4 regions of the Lactiplantibacillus paraplantarum genome follow, and region 2 is predicted to be linked to each of the others. Evidence: predicted binding sites of a transcription regulator. Region 2 holds the regulator's gene; each other region holds the start of a gene.
What was found. The regulator LexA, encoded in region 2, represses DNA repair genes until DNA is damaged. The targets are predictions, from matches to a motif close to CNAACANNTGTTNG.
Positions count from the first base shown of each region.

Region 1: the regulator LexA is predicted to act here: its motif matches at 6,119-6,132, upstream of LP667_RS06390 (replication-associated recombination protein A).
Region 3: the regulator LexA is predicted to act here: its motif matches at 5,226-5,239, upstream of dinB (DNA polymerase IV).
Region 4: the regulator LexA is predicted to act here: its motif matches at 5,734-5,747, upstream of parE (DNA topoisomerase IV subunit B).

Region 1 covers NZ_CP032744.1:1,329,067-1,337,443, reverse strand. The annotation lists gene LP667_RS06410 (AAA family ATPase) at 1-736, shown strand, start outside; gene LP667_RS06405 (UbiA family prenyltransferase) at 870-1,838, opposite strand; gene LP667_RS06400 (HAMP domain-containing sensor histidine kinase) at 2,207-3,850, opposite strand; gene LP667_RS06395 (response regulator transcription factor) at 3,850-4,536, opposite strand; gene LP667_RS06390 (replication-associated recombination protein A) at 4,727-6,073, opposite strand; gene gndA (NADP-dependent phosphogluconate dehydrogenase) at 6,243-7,679, opposite strand; gene LP667_RS17015 (cation diffusion facilitator family transporter) at 8,046-8,377, shown strand, end outside.
Region 2 covers NZ_CP032744.1:1,755,265-1,763,641, forward strand. The annotation lists gene tsf (translation elongation factor Ts) at 1-291, opposite strand, end outside; gene rpsB (30S ribosomal protein S2) at 394-1,197, opposite strand; gene LP667_RS08430 (HAD family hydrolase) at 1,421-2,143, shown strand; gene LP667_RS08435 (D-2-hydroxyacid dehydrogenase) at 2,383-3,381, opposite strand; gene LP667_RS08440 (GIY-YIG nuclease family protein) at 3,466-3,771, opposite strand; gene LP667_RS08445 (tRNA1(Val) (adenine(37)-N6)-methyltransferase) at 3,758-4,513, opposite strand; gene LP667_RS08450 (lysophospholipid acyltransferase family protein) at 4,626-5,264, shown strand; gene LP667_RS08455 (YneF family protein) at 5,323-5,559, opposite strand; gene LP667_RS08460 (DUF896 domain-containing protein) at 5,657-5,914, opposite strand; gene lexA (transcriptional repressor LexA) at 6,048-6,680, shown strand; gene LP667_RS08470 (DNA alkylation repair protein) at 6,780-7,433, opposite strand; gene LP667_RS08475 (hypothetical protein) at 7,533-8,162, shown strand; gene LP667_RS08480 (hydroxymethylglutaryl-CoA synthase) at 8,209-8,377, opposite strand, start outside.
Region 3 covers NZ_CP032744.1:2,027,353-2,035,729, reverse strand. The annotation lists gene LP667_RS10095 (DUF1015 family protein) at 1-334, opposite strand, end outside; gene ruvA (Holliday junction branch migration protein RuvA) at 539-1,150, shown strand; gene ruvB (Holliday junction branch migration DNA helicase RuvB) at 1,167-2,177, shown strand; gene queA (tRNA preQ1(34) S-adenosylmethionine ribosyltransferase-isomerase QueA) at 2,195-3,229, shown strand; gene tgt (tRNA guanosine(34) transglycosylase Tgt) at 3,544-4,686, shown strand; gene yajC (preprotein translocase subunit YajC) at 4,765-5,148, shown strand; gene dinB (DNA polymerase IV) at 5,277-6,410, shown strand; gene LP667_RS10060 (DHH family phosphoesterase) at 6,503-7,459, shown strand; gene LP667_RS10055 (DEAD/DEAH box helicase) at 7,462-8,377, shown strand, end outside.
Region 4 covers NZ_CP032744.1:1,576,295-1,584,671, reverse strand. The annotation lists gene trmFO (FADH(2)-oxidizing methylenetetrahydrofolate--tRNA-(uracil(54)-C(5))-methyltransferase TrmFO) at 1-726, shown strand, start outside; gene xerC (tyrosine recombinase XerC) at 804-1,748, shown strand; gene hslV (HslVU peptidase proteolytic subunit) at 1,732-2,274, shown strand; gene hslU (ATP-dependent protease ATPase subunit HslU) at 2,292-3,710, shown strand; gene LP667_RS07620 (aldose 1-epimerase family protein) at 3,734-4,612, shown strand; gene plsY (glycerol-3-phosphate 1-O-acyltransferase PlsY) at 4,806-5,432, opposite strand; gene parE (DNA topoisomerase IV subunit B) at 5,917-7,923, shown strand; gene parC (DNA topoisomerase IV subunit A) at 7,937-8,377, shown strand, end outside.

The sequences.
Region 1 (8,377 bases), 430 kb from region 2:
CGCCTTAACGAACGTTGAACGACCGAATATTGCGGACATCCAAGCTCAGCTGGCCGACCTGCAAGCTCATAAGGATCAAGCACTGCAATCACAAACCGTGGCGGAACAAACCTTAACCGACGCGCAAAGTTGTCTCGAAAAAGTCCAACAAATCATGCACCAGCAAGGCACATTTGCAAAGCGGTTCGCCGAAATTACAAGCCTGTATAATATCATGACTGGCAAAGATGGCAACGATCACAAGCTCAAGTTAGAGACCTACGTTGTCCAAAACTACTTGCAACGCGTCTTAAACTACGCCAATGATCACTTTATCAATCTGCTTTCCAATAACCGTTACACATTTGAATTGGCTGCCGAAGCGAGTGACAACCGCAGTGACCACGGCCTCGATATCAATGTTTACGATAATGAAACCGGCAACTCGCGTTCATCTAACACGTTGTCCGGTGGTGAAACCTTCATCGCCGCTCTGTCGATTGCACTCTCGCTCAGCGAGGTCGTTCAATCTTCGGCTAATGGCGTCCAAATCGACGCACTGTTTGTCGACGAAGGTTTTGGCTCCCTGGATGATGAAACTTTGGAAAAAGCGATGCAGGCACTCGAAACAATTGGTGAAAACCGAATGGTCGGCGTTATCAGTCACATTGAATCAATGAAACGAACAATTGGCCAACAAGTTCTCATCAAAAAGATGGGGGATGGCCGTAGTACCGTGCGGTTGATCAGTAAATAGCTGCCGAAAACAACTGCAATACATGACTAACAAGTTTCAAAAAACAGCGACACAAAAACGGCGGCCGTCATCCAGCATAATTGCTGAATGACGGCCGCCGTTTTTGTGAACCATCCCAATTAACCAGACCGGATTAAAAGAAAATGCCCAGAATCAGTCCAAGTAATTGCATGCCTTGAAACATCATCAAATTTTGTGGCGCCGTATTAAAGGTGGTTTCTTTCACCTGCACCGCGTTAAAGGCCCGAATATTCTTCAAAATTTTTGGTAAAACGAGCAACACTACCAATTGATAAATCGGTAGTATTTGTAAGACAACACTCACCAGCACTGGTAAATAGCCTAACAGCGCTAGCGTATCATAGACCCGTAGTGACCAACGATGACCAATATAGTACGGCACCGTATAGCGCTCGTTGCGAATATCCTGTTTTAAATCTGAAATATTGTCAGCTAACATAATATTTGCAACCAAGAAAATCCCTGGTAGCCCCACCAAAATCATAACCAATATGTTCTCTAAGTTCCCCACAATCGCAAACTGCGGCCAAGCAAACTTGAAGCCCGCCAGTACGGGAGTTGCGACGTTCATATAAACACTCAGAAAGAAAACGCCAAATCCTTCGACACATCCCGATAGTAGTTCACCCAACGGAAAGCGCGAAAACGGCACCGGGCCATAGGTATAGAAGATGGCCACACCAATCGCTGCAGCGCCCATGAACAGTAACAATAAGTTTGTTCTGACGACTAGCACTAATCCTAAAATAATTGCAGTTGCTAACATCGCTAGCATCAAATTCAATGATCGTCGTGGTGACAGGTGCTCACGGCCAACAATGTTATAAGTATCCCGATAATGTAAATCCTTAGCCAAGTAGTAATCCTGCACATTATTAAACCCCGTCACAAATAATGCAATCGCTACTTGCGCAACTAAGTAAATTAACGAATTGATCCAATTAAACGCATGAAAATAATAGATTGAAAATAAAACACCAATAAAATACGGCACCACACTAGCTGCCTTGGCATTTAGCCGAATGAATTCCAAAAAAATTTTGAACGTCATTGGCCGATAAGTTGGTTCGTTCGTCAACAACTTCGCCCCCTGATTAAATTAACTACTCTTCCACTATACCAAAAAAGGTTACTTGTGAAAATGGTTTCATGATGAACATACCAACAAATATAGGTCAACTTAGACCTATTTCGAGTCGGATCAATCTGAATCAGGATTAAACTCAACCTGTTTGTGCGCCATCCATTCGTCGTTTAATCAGCATCTTACTGTGCCTTATCGAACTAGTCGATGTTCAATATTGATTCAAGCCTCCCTCAAAATCACGATATGATCCCATAGGCCGCGTCTTTAAAATTCATTACAGCGCAATTATCCAAACTGAAAACGCACATTCAAGTTACATCAACTTGAATGTGCGTCTTAAAATTCATCAATGATTCGATTGCCTAGTGATCGTGCTCATGATCATCCAAGGGCGCTTCATCTTCATCACGAGTAGCTGGTCGGATTCCAGCTGGCAGTTCCGACTTAGCAATCTTTTCAACATCATTCGTTTCAGCCTCGGCCTTAGCCAATAGCTTTGAATCACGTAAAATTGGCAACTGGAACCGGAAGATCGAGCCTTGGCCCACTACCGATTCAACACTAATATGGCCATGATAACCTTCAACTAACCGTTGGGCGATCGATAGCCCTAATCCATTACCGCCCTTGTCACGACTACGCGCTTTATCAACCCGATAGAAGCGATTGAAAACCCGGTCGAGATTATCCTTAGAAATGCCTTCACCGAAGTCTTGGACGGCGACTTCGATATAGCGATAATCCGTGGATAATGACAAATGGATTTCTTTGCGTCGAGTCGAATACTTGACCGCATTATCCAATAAAATAATCAGGATTTGTTCAAGGTGATTTCGATAAATCTGGGCATAAACCGGCTTTTTAACGTCATCGTCAAATGTAAAATTAAAGTCTGGATGAATCATTTTGAAGTCGTTAAAAGCTTGCGTCACTAATTTCTGAACATCCGACGTCTCATGGCTGAAGTTAATCTCTAATTGTTCAGCTCGTGATAAGTCTAACATTTCTTGAACTAGGCTCTGCATCCGCTTAGTCTCTGATAAACTAGCCGCTAGTGATTCCGATAACACTTGCGGATCATCCTTACCCCACCGATTCAACAACTCCATGTGTCCCTGAATAATGGCCACCGGGGTCCGTAATTCATGGGAGACGTCCTCAACGAATTGTTGCTGTTGATTGATGTAGCGTTGCATCTGATCCAACATATCGTTGAATACCACTGCCAAATCCGACAATTCATCATTGCGTTTAAGATCGGGCACCCGCGAATCCGTTTGAGGATCATCATTGACCGCATTAATCGTCTGCTTGATTTTCCGCATTGGCCGTAATAGAAACGCTGCCAGAAAATAGCCCAATAGTGTGGCACCAAAGATTGTAATCATCGTCATGACAACAAAAATCCAAATTAAGTTCTGTGTCGTGGAGTGATATTCTGCCAAGTTATTCGTAACTTGGGCATATCCAATCAACCGGTGATTACTAGCTGCGTAGATGGGCGCCCGCCCCACTAATTCAGCCTCACTGCCACGACCAACAATGGCCACTTGTCGCGATTGGCTTTTCGAAAATTCATGAGCGTCTTTACGTGAAAGATACAAGGTATTCCCACGTGGGTCATACACCGTCACTGCTAAGTTCGTTCGCGAAAGGGCGGTCAAATCTGAATCTGAAAAGATTTTACTCTGGAGAACCCCGTGCTTCCGCTCACTCATGGTATTGGCCGGTTCTACACTCGCTTCCGGTTGCAACTTAGCCGCCACCGATTTGATCGTTAATCCCTTGGACTCCGTTCGCAAAGACTGTTGCACCGTTGTAACTGCACTAGCCACGTTCCGTTGTTCTTGGCGCAATAAGAGGTTCGTGAAGCTCTTATAGACCAATAATGAAAAACAAATAAAAATGAGCGCGGACCCGATTGCGGTCCCAAGCGCCCATTTCCATTTTAATGACCAACGGCGCCGTGGTTTGGGCGTCACTTGATTAGTATTGATGTCAGTCATTAAGAACGAATCACGTATCCAGTCCCACGAACAGTTTGGATGTAACTCTTTTCGCCTGGTCGGTCAATTTTATTCCGCAAGTAACGGATATAAACGTCGACAACATTCGTTTCAACTTCTGACTCATAACCCCAAACCTTGTTTAACAAGACATCCCGTGCTAAGACTACGTTAATATTTTCCATTAAAGTTAATAACAGTTCATATTCACGCTTCGTCAAGTTGATGACTTCGTCGCCGCGTTTAACGACTAAGTTTTCCTTTTCAATCGTCAAATCTTTATAAGTGACGGTCGTTTGTTTAGTGCTTTGTTGTTCACTTTCCAAATCGATTCGCCGCAATAGTGCTCGTAAGCGTGCCAGTAATTCTTCAATAGCAAATGGCTTAACAATGTAATCATCTGCCCCATGATCCAGGCCGGAAACTCGATCAATCACAGAGTCACGGGCCGTCATCATGATAATTGGCGTGTTCTTAACTTCACGTACCCGCCGACATACTTCCAAACCATTTAGTTCTGGTAACATTAGGTCTAATAGGATGGCATCAAAATCTTCAGCTAACGCTGCGTCTAACCCCTTGCGGCCGTTATATTCGACTTGAATATCATAGCCTTCGTGTTTTAATTCTAATTCAACGAAGCGTGCGAGGTTTTTTTCATCCTCAATAATTAATATTCGACTCATTTACTTTTAGTCACTCCTAATATTCAACTTATCTAAAAACCGTACAGATTAGTGCTTGAGCCCCACTAATCTGCCTTAAGCTAGTACAACATGTTATTTTAACATGAAAACGCTGAATTTCCTACACCTCAACCAGTGTCTGTTCCTCACCCAAATCTAATTTTAGTGAATTCTCATCAAATTGCAATCTTTAAGCCTCGCCATCGGTCGGTTTTGTTTGTGGATGTTGGTGGTGCCACTGTCGAATGGTAGCTAAGCGCTGTTGCCAGGCTTTCTCTTGTCCCTGGCTAGTTGGTTCATAGTAACGATGCTGACTTAACTCCGGTGGCATCGTTGTCATGGTAGTTAATTTATCAGCCGTATCGTGTGCATATTGGTAATCAGAACCATAACCTAAATCTTTCATTAATTTTGTCGGTGCATTACGAATTTGTAACGGTACCGGTAAATTTCCCGTTGCTTTGATATCTGACTGAGCTGCCGATTTGGCTGCGTATAGTGCATTTGATTTCGGGGCCAGTGCTAGATAAGTCACGGCTTCCGTCAAATTCACATCACATTCGGGCATCCCAATCAGTTGACAGGCTTGAAATACTGCCACCGTCAATGGCAAGGCCTGCCGATCAGCCAAACCAATATCTTCACTGGCAAAACGAATCAAGCGTCGTGCAATATACAAGGGATCTTCGCCGCCAGCAAGCATCCGCATCAACCAATAAATCGCCGCGTCCACGTCACTATTACGCATCGACTTGTGTAGTGCAGAAATAATATTATAATGCTCCTCGCCATGCTTATCATAGCGCAACGACTTTGTATTGATCAACTGCGATAGACCTGCTGTGGTGACCGTGACATGGGAGCCATCTCGATCACCATTTAAGACCGCCATTTCCAAAGTATTGAGTGCCATGCGAGCATCGCCATTGGCAAATTCTGCAATTAGTCGTAACGTATCTGGTTGCAACGTAATCTCCAGATTGGGAAACCCATTCGGATTATGCAACGCCCCTTGCAAGACTGCTTCCAGATCACCAGCCGTCAATGCCTTTAGTACCAGTACCTTGCATCGCGACAATAACGCCGCGTTAATCTCAAATGACGGATTTTCCGTGGTCGCTCCGATCAAGGTAATACTCCCACGTTCAACATAGGGCAAAAATGCATCTTGCTGGGCCTTATTGAATCGATGGATTTCGTCAATAAAAACAATCGTCTTCTCGCCAAAATCACGATTGGCCTCCGCTTCATCCATAATTTGGCGAATCTCTTTGATACCACTAGTAACCGCGCTGAAAGTAATAAAGTGTGATTGCGTCTGTTGCGCAATAATTTCGGCTAGCGTCGTCTTGCCGACACCCGGCGGTCCCCAGAAGATCAAAGATGGCAACTGGTCTTCAGCAATTAATTGTCGCAATAATTTACCCGGACCAAGTAGGTGATCCTGACCTTTAAAGCCCGCTAGCGTCACTGGTCGGACTCGGTACGCCAACGGACTACTAGCCTTATCCGGACTAAATAATGATTCTTGTCGCATAGCAACCCCCACTTTCGCGTTAGTTCATTACCTTTAATTTTAACGCAAACGTACGTTCTAATCCACTTAAACCACCGCGAATCACTGGTAATCCCAACTTCAACACAAAAAAACTGTGACTAATGACGATCATCGTCATCAGTCACAGTTTATTCAGTTCAAAGTTATTTTATTGTTCTTCATACCAACTGTAATGGAACAAGCCTTCACGGTCAGTCCGTTCATACGTATGAGCACCAAAGTAATCGCGTTGTGCTTGTAATAAGTTAGCAGGTAAAACTTCGGCCCGATATGAGTCGTAGTATGACAATGCGGCACTAAATGAAGGCACTGGCACACCCGCTTGGATGGCTAAGCTAAGCACTTCACGTGTTGATTGTTGGTACTTAGCGGCGATATCAGTGAAGTAGTCGTCCATCAATAAGTTATTTAAGTCTGGTTTCTTGTCAAAAGCATCCGTGATGTTTTGTAAGAATTGTGCCCGGATAATGCAGCCGGCACGCCAGATTTGAGCAAGTTCCCCAAACTTCAAGTCCCAACCGTAATGTTCGGAAGCAAAGCGGAGTTGTTCAAAGCCTTGAGCGTAACTCATGATTTTGCTGAAGTAGAGCGCTTGCCGAATCTTTTCAACCAATTCTTCTTTGGCTGGTAATTTAACATCAGCAGTTGGACCAGCTAACTGCTTAGAAGCAGCGACCCGTTCGTTCTTCATCATCGAGATGTAACGTGCATAAACGGCTTCCGTGATAACTGATTGTGGCACTTGAACGTTCAACGCATCTTCAGAGCTCCACTTACCAGTCCCTTTGTTGTTCCCACGGTCCAAGATCATGTCAACAATCGGCTTAGTCTTATCAGCGCCTAAATCATCCTTACGTGACAAAATGTCAGCGGTAATTTCAATCAAGTAGCTGCTTAATTCACCCTTGTTCCAGTCAGTGAAAATGTCAGCCATTTCGTCAACGGATAAACCCGCCACGTTACGCATAATATTGTATGATTCATCGATTAACTCTTCATCACCATATTCGATCCCATTGTGAACCATCTTAACATAGTGACCAGCACCGTTAGGGCCGATGTAAGTGACACAAGGTGCCCCGTCTTGAGGCGCTTTTGCGGAAATCTTTTCTAAGATTGGGGCAACTAAATCGTAAGCTTCCTTTTGACCACCAGGCATCAATGAAGGCCCTTGTAAGGCACCTAATTCACCACCGGAAACGCCCATGCCGATAAAGTTGATACCGGATTTATCTAAGCGAGCGTTACGGGCCATCGTGTCATTAAAGTTGGTGTTCCCACCATCAATTAAGACATCACCCTTATCCAATAATGGTAATAATTCATCAATCACGGCATCAGTTGGTTTTCCAGCCTTAACCATCATGATAATCCGACGTGGCGTTTCAAGTGACGCTACGAAGTCTTCAATCTTATAGCTTGGTACTAATTGTTTATCAGCGTGGTCCTTAACGACCTTTTCAGTTTTGGCACCGGTCCGATTAAAAATCGCAACCTTGTAGCCGCGGCTTTCGATGTTCAACGCCAGGTTTTTACCCATGACGGCCATCCCAATGACACCAATTTGTGGTTTTTCATTACTCATTAGTTTATTGCCTCCCAAATTTTATTACGCAACTATCGTACCAAAAAAAATGCAGTTAATAAAGTAAATGATCGCAATTAATAAAATTAATTTCATAACATTCAATCAAGAAAGAAATTAATTTTCACAGCAGCATCTAAAAGGCCACTTTCCTTTCAAATCATGACCCCTGACAATCCTTAACAAGCCATGCTACGCTAGTGTTAATGTGGTCTAGCTAATCGCCTTCATCGTTTAATGACGTGGGGTGTGATTATTGTATTCATCTGTGCTAGCGCTACGGCCATACTTTGAGCAATATTCATGTCGCTATACCTAGCAATTAGCCCGCCAATTCAGGCTAAGATCTGCAAGGAGGCACCAACCATGCGCAACAATACACCACCTAACTGGCATCAAATTGAACACCCCGTAGTTATCTCGCTCAAAACGGCCCGTCACCATCTTTGGGGCAACGTGGCCGTTTACTTAGGCCTATTTATCATTGAGCTCCTAGGTGCCCACTGGGGCCACTCACAAGCCTTACGAGCGGATGCTTTCAATAATCTGTCAGGAATTTTTTCGACTGGCTTACTCATGACCGGATTGTTTATCGCTAGTCGAACTCACGATAACGATCTGTTTGGCGCCCCTATCGCTCTCAAAGAGCAGTACCAATTAGGGCCCCGAATTCAGCAATCCCGCTTTCGTTTTGAGAC
Region 2 (8,377 bases):
AGCAACTTCAGCCACTAAATCCTTAAACTTGTCAGTTGAAGCAACCGAGTCAGTTTCACAGTTAATTTCAACAATGGCAGCTTTGTTGTCTTTGATGGCAACGGCAGCAATGCCTTCAGCGGCAACTCGGCCACTCTTCTTTTCGGCCTTGGCAACCCCTTTTTCACGCAAAACGTCAACGGCTTTTTCCATGTCGCCTTCAGTTTCAACTAACGCCTTTTTAGCGTCCATCATACCAACACCGGTTTTATCACGAAGTTCTTTAACTTGTGCTGCAGAAATCTTTGCCATAGTTTACTCTCCTTTGAGTATCTTGATTTTAAATAAAAAGCTGCCCGTCAAATCAGGCCGTAATGGTCCGCGATTTTTAGGCAGCCTAATTATTTCAATTAATTATTTGTCTGACTTAGCGTTATTGTCGCCTTCAACGGCTTCAACGATGTCTTCCAATGAGTCAACGGACTTCTTAGCGTCCTTGCTATCTTTGAAAGAATCTTCAGTAACGTCTTCGTCTTCACCTTGACGGCCTTCAATGACAGCATCAGCCATCTTAGAAGTAATCAAGCGAACGGCACGAATTGCGTCATCGTTTGATGGGATGATAACATCAATGTCATCTGGATCAGTGTTGGTGTCAACCATGGCAACGATCGGAATGTTCAACTTTTGAGCTTCCTTAACCGCAATTTGTTCCTTACGAGGATCAACGATGAAGACAACATCTGGAATCCGAGGCATATCTTCAATACCACCCAAGAATTTTTCAAGCTTGGCACGTTGCTTCATTAACAATGAAACTTCCTTCTTAGGTAAACGTTCGAAGGTCCCATCAGCTTCCATCTTCTTCAAGTCTTTAAGCCGTTTGATCCGAGTTTGAATCGTATTCCAGTTAGTCAAAGTCCCACCTAACCAACGATGGTTAACGTAGTATTGACCAGCACGGGTTGCTTCTTCTTCGATTGAGTCTTGGGCTTGCTTCTTAGTCCCAACAAACAAGATAACGCCATCATCAGCTGCAGCGTCCTTCACGAAGTTGTAAGCTGAATCAATCATCTTGACCGTCTTTTGTAAGTCAATGATGTAGATGCCGTTCCGTTCCGTAAAGATGTATGGTTTCATCTTTGGGTTCCAACGACGAGTTTGGTGACCGAAATGGACACCGGCTTCAAGCAATTGTTTCATAGAAATAATAGCCATAATAAATGTGCCTCCAAAAATTTGTTTTATTCCTCCCCACTGCTCAACTAACTATGACACTCTCCCGAGCACCGCCATAATTATCCCAGTAGGTGTGAATTGGTTTTAACACCGAAAATTAGTATACCGAAAATCACTAGTGCTTGCAAGCAATTTCATCAATAATTTGTGAATTGGGTAAAGTGTGTTAAAATACAATCTCGCATAGGGGGCTCACTTAATAATGATAAAAGCCATCATTTTTGACCTTGACGATACGTTATATGATCAAAAATCACCATTCACGACTGCGCTAACCAAAACTTTTAACCAGCGTTTAAGCGATCCTGAATTGGCAGAAATTTTTAATCGGTTTCATGATTTTAACGACCGCACCTTCAATCAGGTGACGGACGCAGCCATGAGCCTAGAAGCCTGGCAAACAGCCCGTATTCGGCATGCTCTGGCACCCATTACTGGGCGTATCAGCATGGATTGGGCGATCCAATTTGAAATGGCCTATCAACAGGCCTTAAACCACATTTGTCTCTTCAATGGTCTCGCCGCAACGTTAACCAAGCTTAGCCACGCTTTCAAAATTGGTATCATCACAAACGGGCCGGCACCCATTCAGCATCAAAAATTACATCAATTACAAATTGAACATTTTGTGCACCCAGATAATATTTTCATTTCTGAAGAATTGGGCATTGCTAAACCAGACCCGTCGATTTTTACCACCTGGGCTCACCAGGTTGGCATTAAAGCCAACGAGGCCGTTTATGTCGGCGATAACGCCGCATTAGATATGACCAGCGCTAAACACGCCGGCTGGCAGACTTTTTGGTTCAATCACCGGCAAAATGAGCAGATGACGCCCAGTGTGATTCCGGATCAAATTATCCAGAGTCCAGCGGAATTAAACGAGCTACTACTAGCTTTAGTACAAGCTGCTAGTGCATCATAGTTGTATTACTCAAGACTTTGTATCATCAGTAATTAAAGCACTACTCAAAGAAGTCGCCCTAGCTGAACTCTAGGGCGACTTCTTTTGGTGATACCCTTCGCTACCATCCTAACCAGCGAATCCTAAGTCACAGTAATTTTGTTAGTTACGCAACTGTTGTTAGTGAAAATGAACCTGGTACGAATACAAAAAGGCGCTACTCATCTGAGTAGCGTCTTTTTTATCAATTATTGTCGAGATTAGTCAAACTTAACTTGCGTATCAGCTTTACCAGTTTCGATGAATTGCTTGTTGCTGTTCATTGAAACGTGCACCATGTTGTGAACGGCAGTTTCTGTGTAGAAGGCCGTATGTGGTGTAATCAAAACGTTGTCGCGGTTGAACAAGTTCATGAAGACCTTGTCATCAATCGTTTGACCTTCAAGATCCTTGTTAAAGATCTTAGTTTCGTATTCATACGTATCAAGAGCGGCACCGGCAACTTTGCCACTGTCTAAGGCTTTGATCAAGTCTTCTGAGTCGATGAGCGTCCCACGAGCAAAGTTCAAGATGTAGGCGCCATCTTTCATCTTACTGAAGGCATCCGCATTCAACATGTGGTAGTTATCCTTCAATGCAGGAACGTGTAACGTAATCACATCAGCTTGGGCGTATAATTCGTCCAAGGTGTCAACGTACATGCCTTCCTTTTCAAGTTCAGCATTCCGGTAAACATCGTAACCGATAACCTTAGCGCCGAAACCTTTGAAAATATCGATGGCAGCACGGCCAATCCGACCAGTACCAATAACACCAACAGTCATGGTGTTTAATTCCTTGGCAATATCTGGAGCCCAACGGAAGTCTTGCTTAGCTAACTTCTTGTTGAACAATGGCGTTTGGCGTAATAATTGCATCAATTGCGTTACTGATAATTCAGCAATCGCATTTGGTGAATATGCAGGCACGTTAGAAATGTTTAAGCCACGCGCTTTAACAGTAGGAACGTCCAAGTTATCAACACCAACGTTACGAAGAGAGATGTTCTTAACCCCTTCGTCGGCTAACTTGTTTAATACTTCAGCAGTATAGTCCTTTTGTTGGTATACATCGGCACCGTCGAAGCCCTTAGCTAAGTCAACGTTGTCTTCAGTAAGTAATTCTGGAACTAATTTAACTTCAACATCTGGGTTTTCTTTCATCCAAGTATCGAAGAATGGACGTTCGTCATCACGTACAGCATATGCAATAATTTTCATTACAAAAATTCCTCCTATATATTGATACAGTAAATATTATAACAGTAAATGCCAGAAATAGAATCATTAATTGTGAAAACTTCGCTAAATTTTTACATCGTGAGCTGACAAGTAATTTAGCTTGGCAGCTCTCGATTGGTGTTTAAAGGCGTATTCGGCCTTCAACGCACTTGATTTGTCATTGAAAGTTTCATGATAAATTAATTGCAAGGGGCGCCGTGATTTTACACGTGTGTACTTAGCACCTTTGCCAGCGTTATGTGTTGCTAACCGGCGTTGTAAGTTATCCGTAAAACCACCGTACAACGTCTGGTCAGCACATAACAATACATAAAAATAATATTTTTTCGTTGCGGCATCGACCGTAACAGTCTTATCAATCTTCGCCATAAAGTAGCGTGTGCACCTCTTCTCCATACTCACCATTATCTTGATATACCACAAGCGGCGGCATAATCCGAACGCCGTTGGCCTTGCCGTCTTTGATCATTTCAATCAACACCATATTGGCTTCTCGCCCAGCCTTAGGATGTACAAATCGAATGCGTTTGGGTGCCAACCGATTCCTAGCCATTGCGATGAATAGATCATCCAGCCGCTCGGGACGGTGAACGAAATAAGCCTTACCATTCATTTTTAGTAAATCACTACTCACAGCCAAAATTTGATCTAGATTGGCCGATAATTCATGACGCGCAATTGCCAGATGTGGATTGGGATTTTTAACACTTTGGGGCTGATCTTTAAAATATGGTGGATTACACAGGACCGTGTCCACCGAATCTTTCGGTAATTGTTGCGTGATTGCCAGTAAGTCTTCGTTTAGAACCGTCATCTGGTGTGTTAAATGGTTCAAGGTAACACTTCGTTGCGCCATGTCCGCCAACCGTGGTTGAATTTCCACGGCTGTAATGTGACCGCGAGTCTTGGCGCTGGCAAACAATCCCACGGCGCCGTTACCAGCACAGAGATCCACAATCTGACTGTTAATCCCCTTCGCAACTTGCGCAAAGTCCCCCAGTAAAACGGCATCCAGTGAAAATGCAAACACTTGAGAACTCTGAATAATTTGAATATCTTTACTATATAATTGATCAATACGCTCATCAGCGTGTAACGTGACGTCGGCCATACTCGGCCACCCCCTCCATTAAAATCATCGCAAAGCTATCATACAATTAACTTGCAGAATTTGCCAAATTTCGTCATACTGTGAGCAGTTAGTAAACGAAAGGAAGATCGTGATGTTTTATTCTTTTATGCGCGGACTAGTCCGACTGATCATCACCATAATTAACGGTCGGCCCCGCTATCAAGGACGTGCCAACCTTCCTGAGGGCGCCTACATCTTAGTTGGCCCACACCGAACATGGTTTGATCCTCTATACTATGCCTTAGCCGGTAGTCCAATGAAGTTTAGTTTTATGGCTAAGGAAGAATTATTTAAAAACCCTGTTTTGCGGTACATTCTCGTCCATGCCAATGCTTTTCCTGTCAACCGCCAACATCCTGGACCCTCCGCGATCAAGACCCCTGTCAAATTCTTGCGAAGCGGAAAACTCTCACTAATTATGTACCCTTCAGGAACGCGACACTCACAAGAACTCAAGGGTGGCGCGATAGTTATTGCCAAAATGGCTGGTGTGCCCCTCGTCCCAACTGTTTACCAAGGGCCATTGACCTTCAAACAGCTCTTCAGTCGACAACGCGTCACTGTCCGTTTCGGGGAACCCATCTACATTGATCGCAAACTTAAACTAGATGATGCCGGTCAGAAGCAAATTGAAACTAAAATGCTCAGTGCTTTTGACCAGCTGGATCACCAAATTGATCCAACGTTCAAATACATTGATCCCGCAACAACTAATTCTAAGCGCCAATAATACAATAAAAAAGTGTCGGTAATCGCGATTGCGAACCGGCACTTTTTTATTATCAATACTACTTACTATCGTTTTTAGAAGCAGCTTTCATTGAATTTAACATCTGGTGCAATTTCTTTTCGGATGGGCGTTGACCCATTTGCATCATCATGCTCCGAAGCATTTCTTCACTAATAGGTGGATTTTGCTTCAAATAGTTTTGCATATAATGCCGGGCACCAAAGAAGCCACCAGTTAACCCAACTAATACGCCGATAACGACGATTAAAATCCAAATTCCAGTAGACACAGTCATTCCCCTCCCTTATTACAGTCTTCATTAAACTAGTCTACACAAATTAATAATAAAAGAAAAGGAAAATTTGTCAGTTGACAAATTTTCCTGAAATCGGTTAATCATCCCGCAGGCCGCGATCACGTTGTACCTGGCGAACCTTTTCGGGCGTAACCTCTTTACCATCTTTATCATAAACTTGCAGCATCTCAACTTGTTGCCGGAACCCGGCCCGAAATTCCTGCAAGTATTTTTGCCGTAACTCTTGCCGTTCCGCTTCTTCCAACTCGGTGAGGCCCTCGGCTTTCGCCTTATGAGCTAACTCATTGATCCGAGCAAGCAATTCTTTTGAAATCAAAGTAGCAGCCCCTTTCATCAATGCAATATACACGAAAATAGACCGTAAATCAATTAATAGCGTTTGTCAACCGAACATTTGTTTGAAAGCTGTGAAACGCTATGCTACAATTGGTTTAACCAATAATGAAAATAATAAATGAGGTGCCAAGATGAGTAAAACATCGGAAAGCAAACAAATGGCCGTTCTTCGTTTTATTTATGAACGCGTCAATGAAAAAGGATATCCGCCAACTGTTCGTGAAATTGGGGAAGCCGTTGACTTATCTTCGACTTCGACCGTTCACGGCCATATTTCACGACTTGAAAAGAAGGGTTACATTCAAAAAGACCCTACCAAGCCCCGCGCCATTGAAGTAACGCCCGCTGGCTTCGAAGCCTTGGGAGTCGAAACCACCCCGCATCAAATTCCAGTCCTCGGAACCGTGACCGCTGGACAACCCATCTTAGCGGTTCAGGAAGCCACAGACTACTTCCCGATCCCTAAGGAATTAGAATCATTCGGTGGTGATTTATTCATGCTAACGATTCGAGGCGAAAGTATGATCAATATCGGCATCATGAATGGTGATCAAGTTATTGTCCGTCGTCAAAGCTCAGCTGACAACGGCGACATCATCATTGCGATGACCGATGAAAATGAAGCGACGTGCAAACGTTTCTTCAAAGAAGCCGATCATTACCGCCTCCAACCCGAGAATGATACGATGGCGCCAATTATTTTGAACAACGTCTCCGTCCTAGGTAAAGTTGTTGGTTTATACCGCGACATGCTTTTTCAATAAGTATTAATGATCAAAAAGATGACCTTAGCCGTCATCTTTTTTTATTACCACGGTTCTTACTCACTTATTTCCCGCGTAGCGCAATTTTATAAACATGCGTTATAAATACTTTTGCCCTTCACGTTGTGCAAGCCGTGACAAAGTTGTCGTTGCCAGAAATTCACGGCCCCATGCCGGATTAGTCTTACTGTAATCGCGCAACGCCCAACCAATCGCCTTTTGAATAAAGAAATCTTCATCGCATTGATTGCTTAAAATGGCCGTCCGTAAATACTGAACATTGGTTTGTTGCTGCCAACCTAACTGTAACGTAATCCCCACACGCCGGACCCATTTGTCAGTAGCGCGCAAGTACACTGGTCCTTCTTGCTCTAAGCAACCGTGCTTCAGAATGTACGTTGCGAGTACTTTACGCCACGCATCAACACTATCCCACCACGGCGTCACTGTAAGTTGCTGCTGACACCATTGATACTGAGCCGGTGTTAGTCGGCGCAGATTGGCCAGCGCAAGGTCAATTGCCACGTACTGATACTCGCGATAGGGTTGTTGATAATAAAAAGCTAGCCAGTGCTGTAACTGATGTGTCGTTAGTTGGTAGCTCGCCTGACGAATCGGTCGTAACAGTTCCCTGCGCTCCGGACTTTTAACCCCCAGAAACTGAAACTGGTCACGCATGTACTTAGCCATCGGTGCCTGATTTTCAAGATGACTGGGTAAAAAAAGTGGTGGTGTCGTCAACAAATTAGTCATTTTGTCCCCTCATTTTCAAAATATTTTAATTCGGTATCAAACAGCCAATAGTTCAATGGTATAATAATTATATTATTTCAAACATTGGGAGTTGGTTACATGTTGTTCCTAGCCATTATGGGCTTGATTGTTTTTCTATTAGCTTTATTTTCCGTGATTTATGCACGTCAAACCGGTGGTGGTTGGAAATTTCTAACGTTCATAACGGTCTTAAGCGCTGTGGTCACTATTTATGCTGTTATCAAACTACCGTATTGGCCTTACAACCAGTCACAGCACACTACCAGCAAAGCAGCATCAAGTGCTAAAACTAGTGCAAGTACTAGCAAATCAAAATCGACGAGCTTAAGTTCCTCACAGGTTATTTTCAACGAAGGTAGCGCTAAACAAGCTGCAGCAACTACTAAGTTAAACGAAGAAAACATTCTTAAACAGCTGCAAGCGAACTATCAGTCAATCGGGACGGTCGCATTTACGAAAGCAACCAAAACTTATACGATCACCCCAACCGGCAAAAAATACGTCAAATCTTTAAAAACAATCAAGTCATATCCGTCACAAAATCAAAAAGCCATCACGACAATTACTTCAAACTTCAAGTCCTTGTCTAAGTCACTTAAAAAGAATCTAGCGGCTGGTTACACCATTCAACTGCTACAGCCAGATACAACTGATAAAACCTTACTTAGTGTTAAAGATGGCCAAATCATCACTAATAATTTCAAATAACAAAAGCACTTGCCTAGCAATTTTGCTAATAGCAAGTGCTTTTTTATTAAGCCTCGCGATCCAGGTATTGACGTTGCTCAGCTTTTTGTCCGGTTAGCACAAAGCGGTGTGGATCATCCGCAACTGACACAACCTGATCTTCAGCTTGCCATTGCAGTTGTTGATTAAATAATGTCTCATATTCCGCGACACTGACTCGTCGACGACGGGCTAAA
Region 3 (8,377 bases), 270 kb from region 2:
AGAGACGATGCGTCACGTGAGCGGTGTCCGTCACTTCAACTATCGGTGCAAAATGCCCCACCCAGTCGTCAATTAGCATCTCAATAACGGGTTGTTGCGGATAAAGCACCGTATTGATGGCACCAGGAACCATGGTTGTCACGGTTTGATCAATTGGCCAGCTGGCAATTAAACGCCACTGGTGAACGCCGTTGAGCGTTAGTTCATACCAGTAATAACTGGAATCAGGCTGGATGATTGTGTCGTGGTGGTCCCAATCAGTAGTAGTAGCAGTTTGAATTTTAGTTTGACCAGTTGCGGTTGGTAACACCGCTTTAAACGGTTTAAGTTGCATAGCGCGACCCTCCTAAGACTTTGAGCATAGCACGCCATTTACGCCTCAGCAAGCATTTATTGTCATTAGCGCTATCAAATCAACTGAGGGGGACTAGGCCAATATTAAAATTTGGTTTTTATCGATGCACCAGTGTTAAGCCGCTATAAAAATGTGGTACAATTTAGCAAGCAAACATACGTTTTATTTAAAGGAGTTTTTCCGGTGTACGAATATTTTCTCGGTCAAGTGACCGATGTAACCCCCGGTTTTGTGGTGATTGAGGTCAATGGCATTGGCTACAAAGTGCTAACGGCTAATCCGTACCGCTATCAGGTGGGACAAACTGCAGTTAAGATGTATATCCACCAAGCCGTTAGTGACAATGGTATGAGCCTATTTGGCTTTTTTGATGCTGACGAGAAGGCATTGTTTGAAAAGCTGCTCGGTGTTTCGGGGATTGGTCCGAAATCGGCACTGGCAATTTTGGCGAACAACGACCATGCTGGCTTGATTCAAGCCATTAATCAAGAAAATGCCACTTACCTGACGAGTTTTCCAGGGGTGGGCAAGAAGACGGCCCAACAAATTGTTTTAGATTTGAAAGGCAAATTAAATGATCTGAACGTTGATGTTACGGGTCAAACGGCGTTGGATGTGAATGCTCCAGCTGTTGACGGAGCGTTAGCGGATGCATTGGCCGCTTTAGAGGCCCTTGGGTATTCGAAGGCTGATGTGAAGAAAGTGACCAAGAAGCTGGAAACGTTTAGTCAAGCGCAAGCTGCTGATACTAATACGCTATTAAGCGAAGGCTTACGATTATTGATGAAGAAGTAGATGGGAGGAGTAGCGAATGGATGATGACAAGTTATTATCTGGGGATAAAGCTGATGACGAAGAAGCTTCATTAGAAAAATCGCTACGTCCGCAAACGTTAGCCCAATACATTGGCCAAGCACGGGTCAAACATGAATTAGGCGTGTATATTGAAGCGGCCCGCAAGCGTGAAGAATCTTTAGATCACGTGTTGCTGTATGGTCCGCCGGGATTAGGAAAGACAACGTTAGCGATGGTGATTGCGAACGAGATGCAGGTCAATATCCGGACGACTAGCGGTCCAGCAATTGAAAAGCCTGGTGATTTAGTGGCGCTCTTGAATGAACTGGAACCAGGTGATATCTTATTTATTGATGAGATTCACCGGTTGCCAAAAATCGTTGAAGAAATGCTATATTCAGCCATGGAAGACTTTTTTGTTGATATTGTGGTTGGACAAGGGCCGACAGCTCATCCCGTGCATTTCCCATTGCCGCCGTTTACCTTAATCGGAGCAACGACACGGGCTGGGATGTTATCGGCGCCATTGCGAGATCGGTTTGGGATTGTCGAACACATGGCGTATTATGAAGTTGCGGATTTGGAAGATATCGTTAAGCGGACTGCAGATATTTTTCAAACAAGCATCAAACCGTCGGGGGCCCACGAAATTGCACGGCGCTCACGTGGCACGCCACGAATTGCGAACCGATTATTCAAGCGGATTCGTGATTTTGCGGAAGTTGCCGACCAGGACGCCATCGACGAGGCAATCGTGGCACGCTCGTTGACCTATTTACGTGTTGATGATGCGGGCCTAGACGAGACTGACAATAAGCTTTTGCGGACGATGTTAGAATATTACGATGGTGGTCCGGTTGGGCTAGCAACCATTGCTGCTAATATTGGTGAAGAGACGGATACAATTGCGGAAGTCGTTGAACCGTACTTACTTCAAATCGGATTCTTAAAGCGGACGCAACGTGGTCGGGTCGTTACAATTAAAGGTTATCAACATTTAGGGGTTCCATACCCCCAAAATAAATAAAGATAAGAGGTCACAATATGAGTTTAACACTTGAAGATTTTGATTATGATTTACCACACGAATTGATTGCTCAAACACCGATTAAAGAGCGGGACAGTTCACGGTTATTGGAATTAGATCGCCAAACGGGTGAAATGCAAGACAAACATTTTTACGATATTATTGATCAACTTAATCCAGGCGACGCGGTCGTGATGAATAATTCACGCGTGATGCCAGCCCGCTTGTATGGTGTTAAGCCTGAAACTGGTGGCCATGCGGAAGTTTTATTACTTCATAACACAGAAGGTGACGAGTGGGAGACGTTAATGAAGCCGGCTAAGCGTGCCAAGGTCGGTACGGTGATCTCGTTTGGTGATGGTCAGTTGACAGCGACTGTGACCGCTGAAAAAGAAGACGGGATTCGAATGATCGAGTTCCACTATGATGGCATCTTTATGGAGATCTTGGAGCGTCTCGGTGAAACACCATTGCCACCATATATCAAGGAAAAGCTCGACGATCCTGATCGTTATCAGACGGTCTATGCCAAAGAAAATGGCTCAGCCGCTGCACCAACGGCGGGTCTTCATTGGACAAAGGAACTTTTACAAAAGGTTCAAGACAAGGGTATTAAGTTAGTTTACTTGACGCTGCATGTCGGATTAGGGACTTTCCGACCAGTTGAAGAAGATAATATTGAAGATCATAAGATGCACAGTGAGTTTTACCGGCTAGATGAAGATGCTGCCAAGACGTTAAATGAAGTCCGGCAAAGTGGTGGGCGCATCATTGCGACTGGAACGACGTCAATTCGGACGCTGGAAACGATTGGTAGTAAATTTGATGGTGAAATCAAACCTGATTCTGGTTGGACGGATATCTTTATCAAACCTGGTTATCAATGGAAAGTTGTGGATGCATTCATTACGAACTTCCACTTACCAAAGTCGACCTTAGTCATGTTAGTTGCAGCCTTTACGGGGCGTGACTTGATTTTGAAGGCTTACCAGCACGCCATTGATGAAAAATACCGCTTCTTCAGTTTTGGGGATGCTATGTTTATTCATTAATTAGGCTGAACTTGAAATAGGAACTTGTTGGGGCTAATCGAAAATCAGTGGTTAGATTGATCTAAACAGTAATGGTTGCTTGCAGGTTAATGATTAATAGCTGATTTTGGGCCCCATTTTAGCATTTTTAATATTGATTAATAGTCGCTTCAAGAAAGTCTAATGGATTCTTGAGGCGACTATTTGATATTAGGGCTATTTTGCGATGTTTGGCAACACCTTACAAGTTACTCGTGGCGTTGTGACTGGTTCACGACTGGATTTCGTGCTATCATTGTTTGTGTTTAGCAACATTTTGATACGGAGGAACGGATATGGAACCGGCAATTAAATACCGATTAATTAAGAAAGAAAAGCATACTGGGGCTCGACTTGGCGAACTGATTACGCCACATGGAACTTTCCCAACACCTATGTTTATGCCCGTAGGAACACAGGCCAGTGTTAAGTCACTGGCCCCTGAAGAATTGGATGCGATGGGTGCGGGTGTTATCTTATCAAATACGTACCATCTTTGGTTACGGCCCGGCGAACAGATTGTTAAGGAAGCTGGTGGCTTACACCAGTTTATGAATTGGAAAAAGGGTATCTTGACAGATTCAGGCGGTTTTCAAGTTTTCTCATTAGCTAAAAACCGCGATATTACCGAAGAAGGGGTTCATTTTAAGAACCATCTGAACGGTTCAAAGATGTTTTTGTCACCCGAAAAGGCCATTCAAATCGAAAATGATCTTGGCCCGGATATTATGATGAGCTTAGACGAATGTCCACCGTTCTTTGAAAGTTACGACTATGTTAGTAAGTCGGTTGCCAGAACGAGTCGTTGGGCTGAACGGGGCTTAAAAGTTCACCAACATCCCGATTACCAAGGCTTATTTGGTATCGTTCAGGGGGCTGGTTTTAAAGATTTGCGTGAACAAAGTGCAAAAGATTTAGTTAGCTTGGACTTTCCTGGTTACTCGATTGGTGGTTTGTCAGTTGGAGAATCTAAGGCTGAAATGAATCATGTCTTGGACTTTACAACGCCGTTATTACCAGAGAATAAGCCCCGCTATCTGATGGGGGTTGGTTCAGCGGATGCGTTGATCGATGGTGCGATTCGCGGTGTTGATATGTTTGACTGTGTTTTACCCACGCGAATTGCCCGTAATGGGACTTGTATGACCTCACACGGCCGACTGGTGGTCAAGAATGCGGCCTATGCACATGACTTCACACCCCTAGATGATAATTGCGATTGCTATACTTGTCGTAACTTTACACGCGCCTATATTCGTCATTTAATTAAGGCGGATGAAACGTTTGGGTTGCGATTAACGAGTTATCATAACTTGTACTTCTTATTACACTTGATGAAACAAGTACGGCAGGCAATTATGGATGACAATTTACTGGAATTCCGGCAGAATTTCTTTGAAATGTACGGTTTTAACGAGAAAAACCCGAAAAACTTTTAGTGATACTGGTATTTCAGACTGTAATTTGTTAAAGTTAAAGATAGTCAAACTTTTACTTAAGATTAGGAGCGATATTAAATGGGTCAAATGGCATCAATTCTGTTCATCGTGGTCATGTTTGCTTTCTTATACTTCTTCATGATCCGTCCACAACGGAAACAACAACAACAGCATCAACAAATGTTAAGCAAAATCAAACGCGGTGACAAGGTCACAACGATTGGTCGGCTACACGGCGTTGTCGATGAAGTTAATGAAACTGAAAAGACGGTTACCTTAGATTGTGACGGTATTTTCTTAGTTTTCGATTTAAACGCAGTGGCAAAGATTTCACCAGCCGAAGATACAGCAGCTAAGACGGTTGCACCAGAATCAGGTGCGGCGGCTGAATCAGCAGCAACGTCTGAAGTTGAATCAGCAAGTTCAGCAGCAGACAATGAGTCTGATTCTGAAGCTAAATAATAATTAAAGATAAGCGATTGATCAGTGCTGGTCATCGCTTATTTTTTTAGGATTTTTCTGGACCAAACACGCGCTTTTGAACGTACGTTCGTGTATAATGAACCTACTAAGAATAGGAGGGATAGCTAATGGCTCAGTCAATTATTGAAGCGCCCATTCGGGTGAACACAAAGCGTAAAATCATTCACGTGGATATGGACGCCTTCTATGCGTCGATCGAAGAACGAGAACATCCGGCGTATAAGACCCAGCCATTAGTGATTGCTCATGATCCGCGACAGACCGGTGGCCGGGGGGTAGTTACGACGGCCAACTATGTCGCACGACAATTTGGCGTCCATTCAGCGATGCCGGCTGCTAAAGCCTTAGAGCTGTGTCCCAAGGCAGTATTCAAGACACCTAACTTTCCGTTGTATCGTGAGATATCTGATCAGATTCATCGTATTTTTCATGAATATACGGATATGATCGAACCGATTGCTTTTGATGAGGCCTATTTAGACGTGACTGCTAATAAAAAGCATATTCACAGTGCCGTCGAATTGGCCCATAAATTACAACAAGAGATATGGCATCAGACGCATTTGACTTGTTCAACTGGAATTTCTTATAACAAATTTATTGCCAAATTGGCGTCTGATTATCGGAAGCCAGCTGGCGTGACCATTGTCCTGCCACAGGATGCGGAATCATTTCTGTTACGTGAACCAATTGAAAAGTTTCGTGGCGTCGGTAAAAAGACGGTTCCAAGGATGCATGATTTAGGCATCATGACCGGTCAAGACTTATACGCACAGTCCGAATTAGACTTAATCAAGCAATTTGGCAAGCTTGGTTACATTTTGTACCGGCGGGTTCGGGGGAGCGACGATCGGCCAGTGGAATATTTACGAGAACGAAAATCGATTGGTAAGGAGCGGACATTCGGGCCGTTTTTACAATCGACAGCGGAAGTGAACACGCATCTGAAGGCCATTGCTAAGTTAGTCGCCACTAGTATGCAGGCGCACCAACGTCATGGGAAAACGCTAGTCTTAAAGTTACGTTATGGTGATTTTGTAACGATTACTAAGCGCAGCACCTTTAGTGAGTTCATTCCGAATGACGCGACTTTGTTTGATCAATATGCTGAAGAAATTTTTGACGAGGTCGTTGATACTCACTTTGATACTGGAATCCGGTTGCTTGGCATTACGTTGACAGGCCTGGCACCACTAGCTTTTGAGAACTTAACGCTGCCGCTTTATCCGAATGACAATTAATTTATTTGGCGCGGCGGGGATTCTTCGGTATACTGGAGTACTGTGACAGTTTAATCGCCATCAGTAAATTATGAGAGTAAGAAGGTTCATTTATGACCGTCCAAACAGCAATTTTTGACTTAATCAAACAAGCAAAAACAATTATTATTCATCGTCATCAACGGCCTGATCCGGATGCCATTGGCAGTCAGTTAGGATTAGCAGCTATCATCAAAGCTAGTTTTCCGGACAAACGAGTATTGACGCCCGGTAAACAGTACCATGGTTTTGATTGGTTAGGGCAAATGGATGAAGTTACAGAAGCAGACTATCAAGATGCTTTAGTACTAATTCTCGATACCGCTAACCAGCCAAGAATTGATGGGGAGTTTTGGCAACAAGGTAAGACGATTGTTAAGATCGATCATCATCCGAATGATGATGCTTTTGGGGAACCACAATGGGTGGATGTTGATGCCTCCAGTACGAGTGAAATGATTTATAACTGGTTCGCGCCATTTGAATCAGAATTGACACTGACGGCTGACGCTGCCCGCCTATTGTACGCAGGAATTGTTGGTGACACGGGCCGTTTCTTATATTCCGCTACCAAGCCAAGTACCATGCGGGCCGCAGCCGCGCTAATGGAAGCTGGCGCCAATGCCGAAGCCGTTAACCGGATTGAAGACACGATCACGTTACCAGTTGCCCGACTCTCGGCCTATGTTTATGAACATTTGACCCAACTTGATTCTGGTGCCGCCTATGTTATTCTGACGAATGACATCATGGATTCATTTGCAATTGGCGATGCTAGTACCGCTGGCGTTGTGCCACTACCGGGAAGAATCGATACCGTCAAGTGTTGGGCGATTTTTGTCCAACAAAAGGAAGGCGATTTTCGAATTCGGCTACGTTCGAAAGGGCCATCGATCAATGGCGTGGCCAAGCACCATGACGGGGGTGGTCACGCTTTAGCAAGTGGTGCCAAGGCGAAGGACCAACAAGAAATTGAAACGGTGGTGCGAGAACTCGACCAAGTCGCTAGCCATTATGAGAAAGAGGTTTAACTATGACCGCAAGTTTTGAAGATTTTAAATTGCAGCCGTTTTTGATGCAGGCGCTAACTGACATCAATTTCCGCAAACCGACTGCAGTGCAGGAAAAATTGATTCCGGTAATTGCTGCTGGCCGGAGTGTGATTGGGCAGTCGGCGACGGGGAGTGGGAAGACGCATACCTTCTTATTGCCCATGATCAATCAACTGAATGCCGATGAGCGCTATGTGCAAGCGGTTATTACAACGCCGAGCCGTGAATTAGCCTATCAGATTCAGACGGCGGCTAAACAATTAATTCAACATAGCCCGAAAGCAATTCATATTGGGTTATATGTTGGTGGTACTGATAAGCAGGAACAAATTGAAAAGCTTAATCGCCACCAGCCACAACTAATTATTGGGACGCCTGGCCGTATTCTTGATTTAATGCGTTCACAAGCACTCGATGTTCATCGGGCGACCCAACTAGTAGTTGATGAAGCTGATATGACGCTCGACTTAGGCTTCTTGAACGTGGTTGATCAGATTGCTGGGCGGATGCCAGCTGATTTGCAGATGTTGGTGTTCTCAGCAACGATGCCACAAAAATTAACGCCTTTCTTACGTAAGTATATGAATAATCCAGTTATGGAAGAAATTCCGGTCGCATCGGTGATTAGTCCCACTATTGACAATTGGTTGATTTCAACCAAAAGTCATGACAAGAATAGTATCATTTATCGGTTGTTGACGATTGGGGAGCCCTACTTGGTGTTAATCTTTGCCAACACCAAGGAGCGCGTTCAAGAATTAACGCATTATTTGCGGCAACAGGGTCTAACCGTTGCTATGATTCATGGTGATATCCAACCACGTGAACGAAAACGGGTGATGCGTGATGTACAACAGTTGAAGTATCAGTTTGTCGTTGCAACGGATCTAGCCGCCC
Region 4 (8,377 bases), 180 kb from region 2:
GACGTTTTCTACGACGCGTTGATCCATGCCGAAATGGCCGAAGCCCATGATTTCGAAAATTCGGATGTCTTTGAAGGCTGTATGCCGATTGAAGTGATGGCACAACGTGGGCGCCAAACGATGCTATTTGGTCCACTTAAACCAGTGGGTCTTGAAGATCCGAAGACGGGCAAGCAACCCTTTGCAGTCGTTCAGTTACGTCAAGATGACGCGGCCGGCGATCTATATAATATTGTGGGCTTCCAGACCCACCTTAAGTGGGGCGAACAGAAACGGGTCTTTTCATTGATTCCTGGCTTAGAGAACGTTGAATTTGTCCGTTATGGTGTCATGCATCGTAATACCTTTATGAAATCACCAAAACTATTAACGCCAACTTATCAGACGCAGCAACGGCCTGACCTATTTTTTGCGGGCCAAATGACGGGCGTCGAAGGCTATATCGAAAGTGCGGCGAGTGGGATCGTTGCGGGGACGAATGCGGCCCGGTTAGCGCTAGGTCTAGATCCGGTAGTATTCCCAACGGACACGATGATGGGGGCAATGGCCCACTATATCACACACACGAGTGCTAGCAATTTCCAACCAATGAATGCGAACTTCGGGATCATGCCGAAGCTGAAGCAACGCATTCGTGATAAGCGCGAACGGAATACGGCGATTTCTGAACGGGCCTTGGCCGACCTAGCAACCTTTAAAGATGAAACGTTGACTGTTAACAACTAAAATATCGCCTATAACAGGGTGCATAATTGTGTTTTCCTCCATACTTTGCTAAAGTAGCAACGTATGGAGGTTTTTGCATGGAAACGGATTATTTAACCCTCTTTTTAAAGTATATTCGGGTGGAACGTCAGTATTCGGAAGAGACGGCCGCGGCTTACCGTGAAGATATTCAGGCTTTTAATGATTTCTTAACGGCAAATGGCGGTGCGAAAGCGTATACTAAAGTTGACCGGTTAGATGTTAACGTCTATTTGAGTCATTTATATGACCGGCACTTGACCCGCAATTCAATTGCTCGGAAAGTTTCAAGCTTGCGGTCGTTCTATAACTTTTTAGTTAAGAATGATTTAGCAAAATTGAATCCGTTTGTGTACGTCCAACTCAAAAAACACGCGGCTCGCTTGCCCCGCTTTTTCTATCAAAAGGAGCTGGACGTATTATTTCAAACCGTCTATGCGGATGATAGTGTGATGGGGGCCCGGAACGCGGCGTTGTTAGAAGTTTTGTATGGCACCGGGATTCGGTTGAGTGAATGTGTCGATTTACAATTAGCCGACGTTGATTTCGATCTTAAGATGATGTTGATTCGTGGGAAGGGCGATAAGGAACGCTACGTGCCGTTCGGTCGGTACGCGGCCGCTGCCCTTCAACATTACGAAACCGTCTGCCGACAACCAGTGATGGCCAAATATGAGCAGACGCACCAAAGCGTGTTTATTAACCGTCATGGCGGGCCGATTACTGGTGGCGGGATCGAATATGTCTTGAATCAAATCGTTAAAAAAAGTAGCTTGACGGCGGATATTCATCCCCATATGCTCCGGCACACGTTTGCGACGCAGATGCTGAATAATGGTGCTGACTTGCGGACCGTGCAGGAGCTGTTAGGTCATACGAGCTTGTCCACGACGCAAATCTATGCGCACGTGACCAAGGAACATTTACAACAAGATTATCGTCAATTTTTCCCACGGGCAACGCGGGAATCGACAAAGGAGACTGAACATGACAGTGAAATTTGAAGCAACTACTATTTGTGCGGTTCGCCAGAATGGCCATAATGCCATGGCTGGTGATGGCCAAGTCACGATGGGTGAAAAAGTCGTAATGAAGGGCACCGCCCATAAAGTTCGGCGCATTTATAATGATCAAGTCGTCGTGGGGTTTGCCGGGAGCGTCGCGGATGCGTTCAACCTTGAAGATCGTTTTGAAAAGAAACTCAACGAATTTTCTGGCAACTTACAGCGGGCGGCCGTTGAATTAGCCCAAGAATGGCGCAGTGACCAAGCGTTACAAAAACTAGAAGCATTGTTGATCGTGATGAACAAAGATGAGATGTTACTTGTTTCTGGGAGTGGTGAAGTAATTACCCCAGATAACGACGTCTTAGCTATTGGTTCTGGGGGTAACTTTGCCTTGGCTGCGGCGCGCGCCATGCAGTTGCATGCTAAGGACATGAGTGCTAAGGAAGTCGCTGAAGCGGCCATCAATATCGCTGGCGACATTGATATTTTTACTAACCATAACGTCATCTCAGAAACTTTGTAATGTAGGAGGAAACTCGCATGGAAGAAATCAATAAGACACCGAAACAAATTGTGGCCGCACTTGATAATTATGTCATTGGCCAAAACCAAGCCAAAAAAGCGGTGGCCATCGCGTTACGTAATCGCTATCGGCGGATGGAACTGTCGGCTGAAATGCAGGAAGAGATTACCCCGAAAAATATGCTGATGATCGGACCAACCGGGGTCGGAAAGACGGAAATTGCGCGTCGATTAGCCAAGATCGTGCACGCCCCATTTGTGAAAGTTGAAGCAACTAAGTTTACGGAAGTTGGCTATGTTGGTCGCGATGTTGAATCAATGGTGCGGGACTTGGTGGACGTGGCCATCGAAATGGAAAAACAGCAGGCTTATTCCGGTGTAAGAGCTAAAGCGGTCCAAGCTGCTGATAAACGGTTGGTCAAGTTATTAGTGCCCGCCCAAAAGAAGCAAGCTAAAAGCAATGGCAACGAATTCCAAAATATGATGAATATGTTTAGTCAGATGCAAAATGGTCAGACCCCCAACGTTGATGATGCAAATAACGAAGAAGTGACGGATGCCGTCCGTAATCAACGGTTATCGGTTGCAGATCAGTTGAAAACTGGCCGCTTAGAAAATTCAGAGGTCACGATCGAAATGGATGATCCACAACAGGCAGCTGCTGGCAATAATAATATGCTCGGCCAAATGGGGATTGATCTTGGTGATAGCCTAGGGGCCTTAATGCCGAAGAAGCGGATTCAACGGACGATGCCAGTTGCGGAAGCACGGGAAATCTTAGTCCGCGAAGAATCTGAAAAATTAGTCAACAATGCTGACATTTATCACGATGCGATTGTTCGTGCTGAAAATACTGGGATCATTTTTATTGATGAAATTGATAAGATCACTAAGGGTGGTCAACAAGGTTCTGGTGAAGTTTCACGCGAAGGGGTTCAACGGGATATTTTACCAATTGTTGAAGGGTCACAAATTTCAACAAAATACGGGCCCATCAATACGGATCATATTCTGTTTATTGCTTCCGGAGCCTTTGCAGAAAGTAAACCGAGTGATTTGATTGCTGAATTACAAGGCCGTTTTCCAATTCGCGTTGAATTAGATGATCTAAGTCAAGACGACTTTGTTAAAATTTTAACGGAACCGAAAAACGCCTTGATCAAGCAATATATTGCTTTGATTGGGACTGACAATATTAAAGTAACGTTTACGATCGAAGCCATCGAAGCGATTGCGACGATTGCTTATAAAGTTAACCACGAGACCCAAAATATTGGTGCGCGCCGGTTGCACACCATTTTGGAAAAGCTCCTGGAAGAATTGCTATATGAAGGACCAGACATGGAAATGGGCGAAGTCACGATTACGGAAAGCTACGTTAATGACCGCATCGGGAACATTGCGCAGGATAAGGATCTTAGCCGCTATATTTTATAATTATAAGGGGGACGTTTACGCGGATGACAGTAGAATTAAAGAATGAGTACCTGACCGTTTTAATTAACGAAGCCGGGGCTGAACTAAGTAGTGTCAAGTCTAATGACGGTATCGAGTACATGTGGCAGGCCGACAAAACTTTTTGGGGTCGGCACGCACCCGTGTTATTTCCAATCGTTGGTCGATTGAAGAATGATCAATATACCGTTGCTGGTCAGGCTTATCATATGGGACAGCACGGTTTTGCCCGTGATAACGATTTTACGGTCGTGAAGCAAACGGCAACGCAAGCAACGCTTGAACTGACTGATAGTAGCGCAACGCGGGACATGTATCCGTATGCGTTTCGCTTACGCTTGATTTATACGCTGACGGATCATGAATTAACCGTTAACTACAATGTGCATAATCCAGCTAATCAAGAATTACTGTTTGCAGTTGGGGGGCACCCGGCCTTTAACGTGCCACTTGCTGATTCAACCGCAACTTTAGCTGATTATAAAATTACGGTGGCGCCACGGAAGGTTTATTCACATATTCCGTTACAAGCACCGTTAAATGATGCGGCTAATGCGGATGATTTTGACTTAACGAAACCGTTGGCGCTCAGTCGAGACTTGTTTAAAGATGATGCCTTGATTTTAGCGCTGGATCATCATGAAACGACATTGATGTTGGATACTGATCGGGATGATCATGGGGTGGCCATGACAATCGAAGACGCACCATATGTCGGCATGTGGTCTCCATACCCCGCAGAAGCGCCATTCGTGTGCTTAGAGCCATGGTGGGGCATTGCGGATAACGTTGATAGTGATGGCCAATTAAGTCATAAGATGGGCATTAATCGGCTTGCAGCGAACCAGACGTTTGATGCCAAATATGCGATTAGCTTTTTCTAACTAAAATTACGATGATTTAGCAAAACCGGTCGACAGGCTTGACCGGTTTTTTGGTGTGATCAGGAAGATAAACAGAAGTATATTGTATCATGTTACTTTAACTAAAATAGCAAAACCAAAAACCAGCAACTAAGCTTACCAGTTCCTAACTAAAAGACCACTCAATAATGAAGTGGTCTTGAAAGTCACGCGATTATTTGCGATTGGCCCGTTGCTGACGTCGCCAACCGAGTCCGAAGTGCACCAATGATTCGGTCCCATTTTTGATACGTGCAATGTTACTGCGGTGCCGATAGAAGATGAAGAGGGTCAATGCAAAGGCCACGAGTGATAGCAGCCAATCTTGATAGTAAAAAATCGCAATCAACGTGACGATTGGGAAGGCCGTCATACTAGCAACACTAACCATACTGGTCGTGTAAACTAACAGTAGCATGATGGCACTCGCAATCAAGAAAAATTCCCAATTATAAGCCAGTAAAATCCCGGCACTGGTGGCAACGGCCTTGCCACCTTTGAAGCCGATATAAATTGAGAAAGTATGTCCTAAAATGGCTGCTAGTCCGATCAATAAGGTATACCGGTTATTCATATGAAACAGCAAGGTCGGTTGCAGTGCTGCGATGGTGCCCTTTAGAATATCCATCACCATGACAATTGTCCCAGCGGTCGGACCCAGAACCCGATACGTGTTGGTGGTGCCGATGTTACCACTGCCTGCTTGACGAATATCAGTGTGAAAGAAAAACTTGCCAATAATGACACCCGAAGGAATCGCGCCAATTAAATAGGCGATGATCAGCATAATTATTATTTTCAAAGTTGGTTCCTCCTGCAATAGAATCAATCAATATTTTAGCATTCTTTTTAAGATTGTGGGAATTAATTGGTTTAAAAAATGATGTTTGCGTGTCAAATTATGAAATTAAAATGATTTTTTGATAATTTTTATATGGCTAAAAGCTGACGGTAAAGGTCTTTAAAGCGCTAACTAGCAAATTAGTCACGCGTTTTAAGAACTAGTCGTGACCACTAATAAGTTTATTCATTGAACTGGCGCTTAGAATCAACATGAGGTAAGCTAGTAGGTGGCTTTAATTTTTTAGTTGTATCGTTTATTGCGAACGTATGTTTGCTTTTTGGATCAGTAACGTGTATGCTAACAGATAATGAGCATACGTGATAATGAAGTTTTCAATACGATTACGTCTTGACAGGTCGAGGCTTTTAGGACTATTTTATTACGGTTACCTTAAAGTATTACTTGATGAGGCAGATTTATAAATATCAAAGGAGTTGTGAGAATGGCCAAGAAAAGCCCAAAATATGATGATTCTTCAATCCAAGTACTTGAAGGATTAGAAGCCGTTCGGAAACGTCCCGGAATGTATATCGGTTCTACGGACGGCCGCGGACTCCATCACTTAGTTTATGAAATTGTTGATAATGCCGTTGATGAAGCCTTAGCTGGCTATGGTAAAGAAATTAACGTGATTATTCACGCTGATAACAGTATCACCGTTGTCGATCATGGTCGTGGAATGCCGGTTGGAATGCATGCATCTGGCATTCCAACACCTGAAGTTATCCTAACAGTCTTACATGCTGGTGGTAAGTTCGGCCAGGGTGGTTATAAGACTTCTGGTGGGTTGCATGGGGTCGGTGCGAGCGTCGTTAATGCGTTGTCGTCCGAATTAACGGTAACGATCATCCGTGATGGTTACCGCTACGTTGAACACTTCAAAGATGGTGGTCATCCCGTTGGTACTCTCGAAAAGAAAGGGAAGACTAATAAGCCAACTGGAACGACGATGACTTTTAAGCCGGACGCTAGTATTTTTACAACGACGGTTTATAATTTTCAAACGTTGGCCGAACGGTTGCGTGAATCCGCATTCTTGCTGAAAGGTGTCAAAATTACGCTGACTGATGAACGGGAAAATCAGCAGCAGGAATTGGTCTTCCATTACGAAGATGGTATCAAGGCGTTTGTCAGTTACCTCAACGAAGATAAGGACACCCTTGGGGATATTATGTTCTTTGATGGCACTAAGGAAAGCGTCGAAGTTGAAGTCGCTGCGCAATACAACGATGGCTATTCGGAAAATTTGTTGTCATTCGTCAATAACGTGCGGACGCCCGATGGTGGGACGCACGAGGTCGGGTTCCGCAGTGCCTGGACGAAGGCGTTCAATGAATATGCCCGCAAAGTTGGCCTATTGAAGGACAAGGATAAAAATTTGGAAGGCTCCGATGTCCGTGAAGGGCTATCCGCTGTTATTTCATTACGGGTACCGGAAAATCTCTTACAATTTGAAGGTCAAACTAAGGAAAAGCTCGGGACACCCGAAGCCCGGACGATCGTTGATAACATCGTGAGTGAACAACTTCAATTCTTCTTGATGGAAAATGGCGAATTTGCGCAAATGTTGATTCGCAAATCAACGAAAGCTCGGCAGGCCCGTGAAGCTGCTCGCAAAGCCCGTGATGAAAGTCGAAATGGTAAGCGGCGGCACAAGCAAGAACGGCTACTTTCTGGGAAATTAACGCCAGCGCAGTCTAAAAACGCTAAGAAGAATGAATTGTTCTTAGTCGAAGGGGATTCGGCCGGTGGTTCAGCTAAACAAGGACGTGATCGAAAATTCCAAGCTATCTTGCCATTACGTGGTAAGGTATTGAATACTGAGAAAGCCAAATTAGCTGATATTGTCAAAAATGAAGAGATCAACACCATGATTTACACAATTGGTGCTGGCGTTGGCCCCGAATTTGACCTTAAAGCAAGTAATTACGATAAAGTCATTATTATGACCGATGCCGATACCGATGGTGCCCATATTCAGATTCTGTTACTCACGTTCTTCTACAAATATATGCGCCCCATGATAGATGCTGGCAAAATTTACATCGCTCTGCCACCGTTATATCGGTTGCAAAAGAAGCAAAACAAGCAATTGCGGACGGAATATGCTTGGACCGATGAGGAATTAACGCTCAAGACCAAGTCATTTGGTAAAGGCTACGCACTCCAACGTTACAAGGGACTCGGTGAAATGAACGCGGAACAGCTATGGGAAACAACCATGGATCCTGAAAAACGGACTTTAGTCCGAGTTCGCATCGATGACGCGGCGCTAGCGGAAAAACGAGTCACAACGCTAATGGGTGACAAAGTTGAACCTCGTCGGAAATGGATCGAAAGTAACGTCCACTTTAATTTAGATGAAGATGGATCATTGTTAGATAACGAGGCCGTCTCATCCGCACATGAACAGGCCGATGAAGAATTGGCCCAACAGCTAAAACAATAGAGGGGGTCGTAAAATGGCAACTGAACAACCAAAAATTCAAGAACTAACTCTTGAAGACGTCATGGGCGACCGCTTCGGCCGTTATTCTAAATATATTATTCAAGAACGCGCCTTGCCAGATATCCGTGATGGCTTGAAGCCAGTACAACGGCGAATCCTATACGCGATGAATCAGGACGGGAACACCTTTGACAAAGCTTTCCGTAAGTCCGCTAAGTCAGTCGGAAACGTCATGGGTAATTTTCATCCCCATGGTGACTCTTCGATTTATGAAGCAATGGTGCGGCTTAGTCAGGACTGGAAACTGCGAGAACCGTTAATTGAAATGCACGGGAACAATGGCTCCATGGACGGTGATCCGGCTGCTGCCATGCGGTATACCGAGGCACGTTTGAGTAAAATTGCTGGTGAAATGCTTCAAGACATTGATAAAAAGACTGTCGATATGGTCCTA